Linked DNA regions of Methylovirgula sp. 4M-Z18. The protein of the gene in region 1 interacts with the protein of each later gene in a pairwise test. Links are inferred from orthologs where the notes say so. Each region holds a gene or a part of one and is shown on either strand. Other genes may lie near its edges.

What was found. Proteins that work in one complex are often made in the same cells at the same time.
Region 2: the proteins of V9T28_RS15180 (region 1) and V9T28_RS01090 interact in binary tests that used the Escherichia coli proteins (3 or more experiments, as listed by UniProt). The link is inferred for Methylovirgula sp. 4M-Z18 from one-to-one orthologs.

The regions. Positions count from the first base shown.
Region 1 is NZ_CP149574.1:3,260,928-3,265,895, forward strand. Bases 2,248-4,968 are described here. They hold V9T28_RS15180 (peptide deformylase), read right to left. Parts: upstream 4,006-4,968; coding sequence 3,490-4,005; downstream 2,248-3,489. Other genes in these bases: truA (tRNA pseudouridine(38-40) synthase TruA), read right to left, coding at 2,248-2,490; fmt (methionyl-tRNA formyltransferase), read right to left, coding at 2,492-3,448; V9T28_RS15185 (DNA recombination protein RmuC), read left to right, coding at 4,149-4,968. In the rest of the region: V9T28_RS15160 (DUF805 domain-containing protein), read left to right, coding at 1-425; dapE (succinyl-diaminopimelate desuccinylase), read left to right, coding at 422-1,585; more of truA, read right to left, coding at 1,753-2,247. UniProt on the Escherichia coli protein: Removes the formyl group from the N-terminal Met of newly synthesized proteins. Requires at least a dipeptide for an efficient rate of reaction. N-terminal L-methionine is a prerequisite for activity but the enzyme has broad specificity at other positions.
Region 2 is NZ_CP149574.1:252,838-258,029, reverse strand. The notes cover bases 1,309-4,253. They hold V9T28_RS01090 (aspartate-semialdehyde dehydrogenase), read right to left. Parts: upstream 3,326-4,253; coding sequence 2,291-3,325; downstream 1,309-2,290. Other genes in these bases: V9T28_RS01085 (RidA family protein), read right to left, coding at 3,637-4,200; V9T28_RS01095 (MFS transporter), read left to right, coding at 1,309-2,235. In the rest of the region: V9T28_RS01100 (HlyD family secretion protein), read left to right, coding at 1-631; more of V9T28_RS01095, read left to right, coding at 628-1,308; V9T28_RS01080 (TetR/AcrR family transcriptional regulator), read right to left, coding at 4,453-5,109.

The DNA of each region.
Region 1 (4,968 bases):
AGGGCGTGATCGACCGTCGCACCTGGTGGCTGGCGGTCACGTTGCTGGGGGCCGTGTGGATCATCGCGGCGCTCATCGCAACCGCGCTGCGCTATGCCATCGTGAGCGCTGTGATGCGCCTCGACAACAGTACGAATATGCTCGAACTGATGCAGAAAATGACCTTCTCCGGCATTTTCAACATCGTCATGATCTTGGTCTATGTGTGCTATTATTTCGTGAGCGCCAAGCGCTTCCGCGATCTTGGCCGTTCGCCCTATCTCGGCTTGATCCTGCCGGCCGCCATCTATCTCGCCGCATCCTTCGGCCCGGTCCTCAACGCCTTTTTTCCGCCCTATGGATCGTGGCTCGCGGGCGTGTGCTTGAGCCTGGTCGCCTTCTGGAATGTGGTGGTTCTCGGCTTCACCAAGGGAGAATTGAATTGAGCGCGCCCCATCCTGCCGTCGCTCTCTTGCAGGATCTCATCCGCTGTCCATCCGTCACACCGCAGGAAGGCGGCGCGCTGCAACTCTTGCGCAAGGTGCTCGTTGCGGCGGGATTTGATGTCGAGATCGCACGCTTCAGCGCGCCGGGCACGCCGGATGTCGACAATCTCTTCGCCAAGATCGGCAGCGGCGCACCGCATTTCACCTTTGCCGGCCATACCGATGTGGTGCCGCCCGGCGATACGGCAAAATGGCATTTCGACCCGTTCTCCGGCACGATCGCCGACGGCAAGGTGTGGGGACGCGGTACGGCCGACATGAAAGGCGGTGTCGCCGCTTTTGCCGCTGCGGCACTGGGATTTCTCAAAAAGCACGCCGCGCCCAAGGGCACGATCTCGCTTCTGATCACGGGCGACGAAGAAGGCCCTGCGGTCAACGGCACGGTCAAGCTGCTCGAATGGGCGAAAGCCCGCGGCGAGATCTTCGATCATTGCATCGTTGGCGAGCCAACGAATCCGAATGCGCTTGGCGACATGATCAAGATCGGCCGCCGCGGCTCGCTTACCGGGCGCCTTGTCGTGCATGGCAAGCAGGGCCATGTCGGCTATCCCCATCTTGCCGACAATCCGATCCCAGCGATGCTGCGCCTTTTAACCGCGCTTAAGGCAAAGCCTTTGGATGAGGGCACGCCGCATTTCGATGCGAGCAATCTCGAAGTGACGACGGTCGATACGGGCAATGCGGCAACCAATGTGATTCCGGCCGAGGTCCGCGCGGTGTTCAACATCCGCTTCAACGATGTATGGACACCGGAAAGCCTTGAGGCAGAATTGCGCGCGCGCTGCGCGGCGGTGGCGGCAGGCGCGGCCTATACGCTCACCTTCGACCCCACCAATGCGGTCGCGTTCCTCACCGAGCCCGGCGATTTCACCACGCTCGTCGCCACGGCCGTGCATACGGTGACGGGCCGCACGCCGCAATTGTCAACGACCGGCGGCACGTCGGATGCGCGCTTCATCCAGCATTATTGCCCCGTCGTCGAATTCGGCCTTGTCGGCCAGACGATGCATCAGGTGGATGAGCATGTGGCGGTGGCGGATGTCGAGCAATTGGCGGTGATTTATGAGAAGGTTTTGGAGGCGTATTTCTTGCAGCAATGATGCCGCGCGCTCCCTTCTCCCAAAGGGAGAAGGTGGCCGACGAAGGCGGTCGGATGAGGGGACTCGGAATCGTGAGTTTTCTCGATATTCGTAACGGCTAATCTCGCAAGGGTGTCCCCTCATCCGTCATGCTTCGCATGCCACCTTCAGAAGGCCGCGCGGCACCCTCAATAATCCACCTGCACCAAGTACAGCCCGTCCGCCGGCGCGACCATGCCGCAGCGGCGGCGGTCCTTTGCCTCCAGCGCCGCCTGCAGATCATCCGCCGTCCATTTGCCCGCGCCGACATATTCGAGCGAGCCGACCATCGAACGCACTTGCCGGTGCAAGAAAGATCTTGCGCTGCAACGGATATGAATCTCGTCGCCGACACGCGTCACATCCAATTGATCGAGCGTGCGAAGCGCGCTCTCCGCCTGGCATTCGCTGTCGCGGAAGGTCGAGAAATCGTGCTTGCCGAGCAAGCGTTTTGCAGCCGTGTCCATCGCTTGTGCATCGAGGCGCCGCTTCACCAGCCAGGCGCGCCCGGCCTCAAGGGTCAACGGCGCGCGGCGATTGATGATCCGGTAGAGATAATGGCGCTTGACCGCGGAGTGGCGCGCGTCGAAATCGTCCCCGACCTCCTCGGCGCGCACGATCGCCACCGGATGCGGCCGCATATGCGCATTCACGGCATCGCGGATCGTATCGGAGCGCCAGACACGGCTCGTCTCGATATGCGCCACCTGCCCGGTCGCATGCACGCCGGAATCGGTGCGGCCCGCGCCGCGCACGATCAGCCTCTCGCCGGTGACGCCGAACAGCGCGTCTTCCAGCACCTGCTGCACCGAGAGATGCACCTCCTGCCGCTGCCAGCCGGCGAAGGGCGTACCGTCATATTCGATGGTGAGCTTGTAGCGCGGCATGTCAGTTAAGCTTCGCTCCGGCCGCCACCGGCGTGCCGCGCAGGAAATCCGCGACCTGCATCGGTGCCTTGCCGGCGCGCTGGATTTCGGCGAGTTGAATCGCGCCTGTGCCGCAGGCAATCATGAGATTGCCATCAAGCGTAGTCCCTGGGACCGCGGGCGTCCCGCCCGCACCGGCGCCGGACGCCCGCGCTCCTAAATGTGCGCGCAAAACTTTGATGCGCTCCGGCCCCTTGCCGGAATCCATCTCGAACCAAGCGCCCGGAAAGGGCGTGAGGCCGCGAATGTGATTATGCACGTCCGGCGCAGGCTTCGCCCAATCGATCCGTGTTTCGCCCTTGTCGATTTTCGCGGCGTAAGTCACGCCATCTTCCGCTTGCGGCTGAAAGTGCAGCGAGCCACGCGACAACGCGCCAAGCGCGCGCGCCATCAGGTCGGCACCGATCGTCGCCATGCGGTCGTGCAAGTCGCGCGCATTCATCTCGGGCGTGATGGCGATTTTCTCCGCCATCCCGATCGGTCCGGTGTCGAGCCCTTCGTCCATACGCATCACCATGACGCCGGTCACCGTGTCGCCCGCCATGATCGCGCGCTGAATCGGCGCCGCACCGCGCCAACGCGGCAGCAGCGAGCCGTGCAAATTCAAACAGCCTAGACGCGGCGCATCGAGAATGGCTTTCGGCAAAATCAGCCCGTAGGCGACGACGACCGCCACATCGGCGTCGTGCGCGCGGAAATGTTCGGCGGCTTCCTCACTGCGCAAGCTTTTCGGCGTCAGCACAGGAATGTGAAACCGCTCTGCCACCACCTGCACCGGCGATGGCGTCAGTTCCAATCCGCGCCGCCCGGCGGGTTTGGGCGCGCGCGTATAACACGCCACGACTTCATGGCCCTGGCCGACGATCTCGGACAGAACCGGACACGCAAAATCCGGCGTCCCCATGAAGATGATGCGCAGAGTCATTTGATACTCGAAATCCTTGCGTCCTGGCTTCCGGCCTAGACCGCGAGCCGCGCCGCCTTGGTGAATTTCTTCATCACCCGGTCACGCTTCAGCTTCGAAATATGATCGATGAACAAAGCACCGTTGAGATGGTCGATCTCATGCTGCAGGCAGGTCGCGAGAAGCCCGTCGGCGTCGATCTCCTGCTCCTTGCCGTCCCGGTCTATATAACGCACGCGCACTTTCGCGGGGCGCTCGACCTCGTTGAAATAATCGGGAATCGACAGGCAGCCTTCTTCGTAGGTGGCGAGCTCGTCCGATTTCCAGACCACTTCCGGATTGAGGAAAACCATGGGCGCCGGCTCCTCTTCCTCCTTTTTGGCGAGGTCGATGACGACCACCCGCTTCGGCACGCCGATCTGAATGGCGGCAAGGCCGATGCCGGGGGCGTCGTACATGGTCTCGAGCATGTCATCCACGAGCGTCCGAATCTCGGCGTCGATCGTTGTCACCGGCTCGGAAACGAGGCGCAAACGGGGATCGGGCAGCAGGACTATGGGGCGGATGGTCATCGATGGGTCTCGGTTGATCGGGCTCTTGCGCATCACATAAGCGCGCTGGGGTAATCGGTCAATTTAATAGCTCCGGATTTACGGCCCTTAGATTGGAAAAGTTCCTATTTTGTTCTTACGCGCGAATCATATATGATGGGCTCATGCAAGGTATGACTCTCTCCTCCCCCGTCCTGACCCTCGGATCGACGCCGGTCACGGTACTGCACCTTCTGGTGCTCGCCGTCCTGGCCATGCTTGGGCTATTGCTCGTACTCGCCACAGCGACCCTGCGCGCCAATCGGGAGCGCGATTTTGCCGCCGGGGCCGAAGCCGAGCGCAGCCAGGAACTCGACGAGCGGCTGGGCGAGATCAACAAGGCCAATGCCGAGCTTGCCGGCCGGCTCGCAACCATGGCCGAGGTGCTCACCACCCGCCAATCGGACCTCGCCCGCTACATGGCCGAGCGGCTCGACGCGGTCGGCACCAAGGTCGGCCAGGGGCTGGAGCAATCCTCCAAAACGACGGCGGAGAATCTCACCAAGCTCAACGAGCGCCTCGCCGTGATCGACGCGGCGCAGAACCGCCTCACCGGCCTGACCGAAGAGGTGGTGACGCTGAAAGATATTCTCGCCAACAAGCAGACACGCGGTGCCTTCGGGCAAAGCCGCATGGAAGCGATCATCCGCGACGGCCTGCCGCCCAACGCCTTCGAATTTCAGGCGACGCTGAAAACCGGCGTGCGGCCCGATTGCCTAATCCGGCTGCCGAATGACGAGCGCGGCATGGCGATCGACGCGAAATTCCCGCTCGAAGGCTTTACCGCTCTGCGCGAGGCGGAAACCGAAGAGGAGCGACGCGGGGCCATCGCGCGGGTGCGCGGCGATGTCGGCAAACATGTGAAGGACATTGCCGAGCGCTATCTGGTGCCCGGCGTGACCCAAGACATTGCAGTCATGTTCGTGCCTTCGGAATCGATCTTCG
Region 2 (5,192 bases), 3.0 Mb from region 1 along the record:
CGCCGGCACGCAGCAATCGGTCGAACAGGCCGATGCCAATGCCAAGCGCTCGCTCGCCCAAAAGAGCCTGAACGAAGCACAGCTCGACCAGCAAAAGGCCCTGCTCGCCAGTCTCGACACCCAGCAAAAGGAGATCGAGGCCCAGATCGAGGCGGCGCAGGCGCAAGTGACGCTGGCCACCAACAATCTGAACTATACGCGCATCGTTGCGCCGGTCGACGGCACCGTCGGCCAAAGGCAGGTGCGGCCGGGGCAGTTCGTCAACGTCGGCACCCAGGTGATCGCCGTGGTGCCGCTGCCCAATATCTGGGTGATCGCCAATTACAAGGAGACCCAGATCACCCATATGCGGCCGGGGCAAAACGCGCGGATCACGGTCGACGCCTATCCCGATCTCGCGCTCACCGGTCATGTCGAAAGCTGGTCGCCGGCAACGGGCAGCACTTTCGCCCTGCTGCCCGCCGACAATTCGACCGGCAATTTCACCAAAGTCGTGCAGCGCGTGCCGGTGAAGGTCGTGCTCGACCCCCATCCGGCACTGGGCACGCTGGTGCGCCCGGGCCTCTCGGTCGAGGCGACCATCGACACCAGCACCGGACCGGATGACGGCGCCGCTGCGGCCAAGCCATGATCCGCCCGCTCGCGCCCATCTCGTCCGCCGGCGCGGCGCTACATGGCGTCGCCGAGGCGCATCCGCGGCTCAGCGCCGACACATTGCGCCCCTATATCGGCATTCTGGGCGTCCTGTTCGGCGCGATCATGTCGACGCTGGGCAGCCGCGTCACCAGCTTCGGCATTGCCGATTTGCGCGGCGGCCTGCATTTCAGCTTCGACGAAGGCGCCTGGATGACCACGAGCTTCGGCATCGGCCAGATGCTGATCGGTGTCGCCTGCCCCTATCTCGGCGCGATTTTCGGCGTGCGGCGCGTTCTGCTACAGGGCATTCTGCTCTTCTTCACCGCCAGCCTGCTGGCGCCGCTCTCGCCCAATCTCAGCGCGTTTCTCGTTGCCCAATTTCTCTGCGGCGTCGGGTCGGGCACGTTCATCCCGCTGACCATCAGCTTCATCGCCCGCAGCCTGCCGACCCGGCTGATCGCTTACGGCATTGCCGTCTATGCGATGAATTCCGAATTGTCGCAGAATGTCGCGGCCTCGCTCGAAGGCTGGTATTCCGACCACCTCTCCTGGCGCTGGATCGACTGGCAATATTGCCTCATGATGCCGCTGATGTTCGCTTGCGTGTGGTACGGCATTCCGCGCGAGGACATCAAAACCGAATTGCGCGCGCAGCTCGACTGGCCGGGCATCGTCTATGCCGGCCTTGGCTTCAGCCTGCTTTACGCCGGCCTCGACCAGGGCAATCGGCTCGATTGGACCAATAATGGCCTGGTGAGCGGCCTCCTGCTGTCGGGCGGCCTCGTCACGCTCGCCTTCGTCGTTCGCGAATTGTGGGTGACGCACAGGCCGTTCCTCAACCTGCGGCTGCTGCTGCAGCATGATCTCGTGTTCATCTTGATCATTCTCGCAGGCTTTCGCTTCATCATCCTCTCGACCGCCTATATCATCCCGAACTACCTGCAGAGTGTGCAGAATTTCCGCGAATTGCAGGTCGGTTCCGTCCTGCTGTGGATCGCCTTGCCGCAATTGGTGATCGTCCTGCCGCTTGGCTATTTGCTGAGCCGGGTCAGCGGCCGCTGGATCCTATGTTTCGGGACCGCGATGGTCGGCACCGCCTGCCTGATGGCGACGCAACTGACCAGCGCCTGGGCGACGAATGATTTCCTGACCTCGCAGATCATCCAGGCCATCGGCCAATCTTTCGCGCTCACCGCGCTCGTCTGGCTCGCCGTTCAGGCGATCAGCCCGGCCGACGCGCTGACCATCGGCACATTGCTGCAGGTGAGCCGCATGTTTGGCGGCGAAATCGGTACCGCCTTTATGCAGACCTTCGTGCGGGTGCGCGAGCAGGTGCATTCCAACCTGATCGGCCTGCATGTCGACGGGCTCGCGAGCCTCACCGCCGACCGCCTGGCCGCCTATCGCGCCGCGCTCGCGACCCACACCGCCGATCTCGTCGTCACGACGGAACGCGCAACCGGCCTGCTCGCCCAGGCGATCGCCAAACAGGCGGCGGTGCTCTCCTATATCGATGGTTTCCAGGCGGCGGCGGTTGGTGCGCTGATGTGCATGATATTGGCCGTGGCGTTGCCGAGTCCCGAGAAGACACGGGCATGAAAAAGGCGGCGAGCTCGCGCCGCCGCCTCTCTTACCTATCGCAGTGAAGCCGCGCTTATGCTGCCTTCTGCTTCGGCGCGATCAGGCGGCGGTTGAGCAGCACTTCGGCGATCTGCACCGCGTTCAGCGCCGCGCCCTTGCGCAGATTGTCCGACACGCACCAGAAGCTGAGGCCGTTCTCGACGGTCGCGTCCTCGCGGATGCGGGAAATATAGGTCGCGTCCTCGCCGGCCGATTCATGCGGCGTGATGTAGCCGCCGTTTTCGCGCTTGTCGATGACGAGACAGCCGGGCGCCTCGCGCAGGATGTCGCGCGCCTCGTCGGCGGTGATCGGATTTTCGAATTCCACATTCACCGCTTCGGAATGGCCGATGAACACCGGCACGCGCACGCAGGTGGCGGTCAGCTTGATCTTGGGATCCAAGATCTTCTTGGTCTCCGCCATCATCTTCCACTCTTCCTTCGTGTACCCGTCTTCCATGAACACGTCGATGTGCGGAATGACGTTGAAGGCGATGCGCTTGGTGAACTTCTTGGTCTCGACCGTGTCGGAGACGAAGACGGCGCGGGTCTGGGCGAACAATTCGTCCATGCCTTCCTTGCCGGCGCCCGACACCGATTGATAGGTCGAAACCACGACGCGCTTGATCTTGGCGACATCGTGCAGCGGCTTCAGCGCCACGACGAGTTGCGCGGTCGAGCAATTCGGATTGGCGATGATGTTCTTCTTGGTGAAGCCGGCGACCGCATCAGCATTCACTTCCGGCACGATCAGCGGCACGTCGGCGTCATAGCGCCAGGCCGAGGAATTATCGATGACGACGCAGCCCTGCGCGCCGATCTTGGGCGAGAACTGCTTCGAAACTTCTCCGCCCGCCGACATCAGGCAGATGTCGGTATCGGAAAAGTCGTAATTTTCGAGAACTTTGCACTTGAGCGTCTTGTCGCCGAAGGACACTTCCGTGCCCAGAGAGCGCGAGGAGGCGAGCGGCACCACTTCGCTGACCGGAAACCGGCGCTCGGCCAGGATATCCAGCATTTCACGGCCCACGTTCCCAGTGGCGCCGGCAATTGCGACCTTAAAACCCATGATGTGAAGTCCTTCAATACGAGGCGAGAGCCCCTGGTCTCCCCCGGCGGTCCGATCCTTAAGGCCTGATATCCTTTAAGGATTTTGCCCTCTCATCCACCGGAGGAGGGCCCGGACATGAGGACAAACGTCAGCGCAGCGTGCCGCCCGTTTTGGGCGTCGCCTTTTTAGCCGTCGGTTTGGTCGTCATGACAAAACGCATCGTCTGCCCGAAAAGCAAAGGAAGTGGGCCTCCAGAAGCATGATTTAAGGTGAAGTGTCAATAGGCGTCCCGGCGGCGCCCGCCGGGTGTCGGCTTCCGCTCCGCTCTATCACTCGCCCACTTCGACGATCATCTCGACCTCCACGGCACTGTTGAACGGAAGTCCGGCCATGCCGACGGCCGAGCGCGCGTGCCTGCCCGCATCACCGAAGACATCCACCATCAAATCGGAAAACCCGTTGATGACCTTCGGCTGATCGCCAAACCCTTCGGCCGAGTTCACCATGCCGAAGACCTTGACCACGCGTTTCACGCGATCGAGGCTGCCGAGCGCGACACGCACTTTCGCCAGCATGACCAATGCAACCTGGTGTGCCGTGTCATACCCTTCTTGCACGGAGAGGTCCTTGCCCACTTTTCCTTTGTACTTCCAGTCGGCGCCGGCCGTGTTGCCCGAAAGGAACAACAGATTGCCGACCCTGACCGCATCGACATAATTGGCGACCGGAGGCGGCACGACCGGCAGCGTGATACCGAGTTCCTTCAGCCGCGCCTCGGCGGACGGCGGGCTCTGCGCCATGGCGCCCACCGAAGCCGCAATCCACATCACGAATGCAAGCGCGCAGGCGCCCAGGCCTGAGGTAAGTCTCATCGTGCCGAGAACATGACTCATCATCGCCTCCCAAGAAACGTTCACAGCTTCCAGTGATGGCAAGAGCGCCCCGGCAGCCTTTGTCGCGCCCCATTCCCCGAGCTTCGGCACGCTGCCGTTAGAAGCTGCGACGATCGAATTTACACTGCCGGTGCCGGCGCATGAAGGGGCCGGCAGCTAACAAGTAAGAACTAATCCGGCCACCCGGCGGTTTGAGGCAAAGCGCACGCGCTTCGCGGCCACGTCGAATCTCGCGACGCGAGAATGCGCGAGCTAATCTTCTTCCTTCGCACACCCCTGCAAAAAAACCTGAACGCACCGGCGCGCGCGGGCGATGATTTCCTCCCTCGTCGGCGCCGGCGCGTGCCGCAGCATGGCGGCGCGCTGCGGCTCCATCACCATCATGCCGCGCAGCATCCCCGCCGCCTCGTGCGGGTCGTCGAGCCGGATCGAACCGAGTTCGCAATTTTTGCGCAAGTAGCGCTCCACCGCCTCGTAGGTCCTGTCGATGGCCAACGCATAGAAACTGGTCGCGAGTTCGGGGAATCGGTCGCTTTCGGCGATCACCAGCTTCAAAATGGCGATCGTGTCGCTGGATAGGGTCAGCATGCCGAACTCGATCATGATGCGCTCAAGCCCGGCCGCGACATCCTGCCCCTTCGTTCCTTCTGAATCCGCCGCCAGCATGAATTGCTCGATGCGGTCCACGACCGAAATCTGAAACAGATCGGCCTTGGTCGGCACCAGGCGGTAAAGGGTCTTTTTCGAAATGCCGGCGCTTTTCGCCACATTGTCCATACTGGTTCTGGCATAGCCCTGCGCCATGAACTCGGCCCGCGCCGCGTCGGCGATGAGGTGGCGGGTATCGTGATCGGAGCGGACCTGGGGACGTCCGCGCGACCGTTTTTCCCTTGTGTCGGCCAGCGTCATCATTTTCTGAACTCCCCTCTTGACAACATCACTTTACGCGATATTTTGGAAAACATCAAGTTTCCTATTTCAGGGCAACGCCG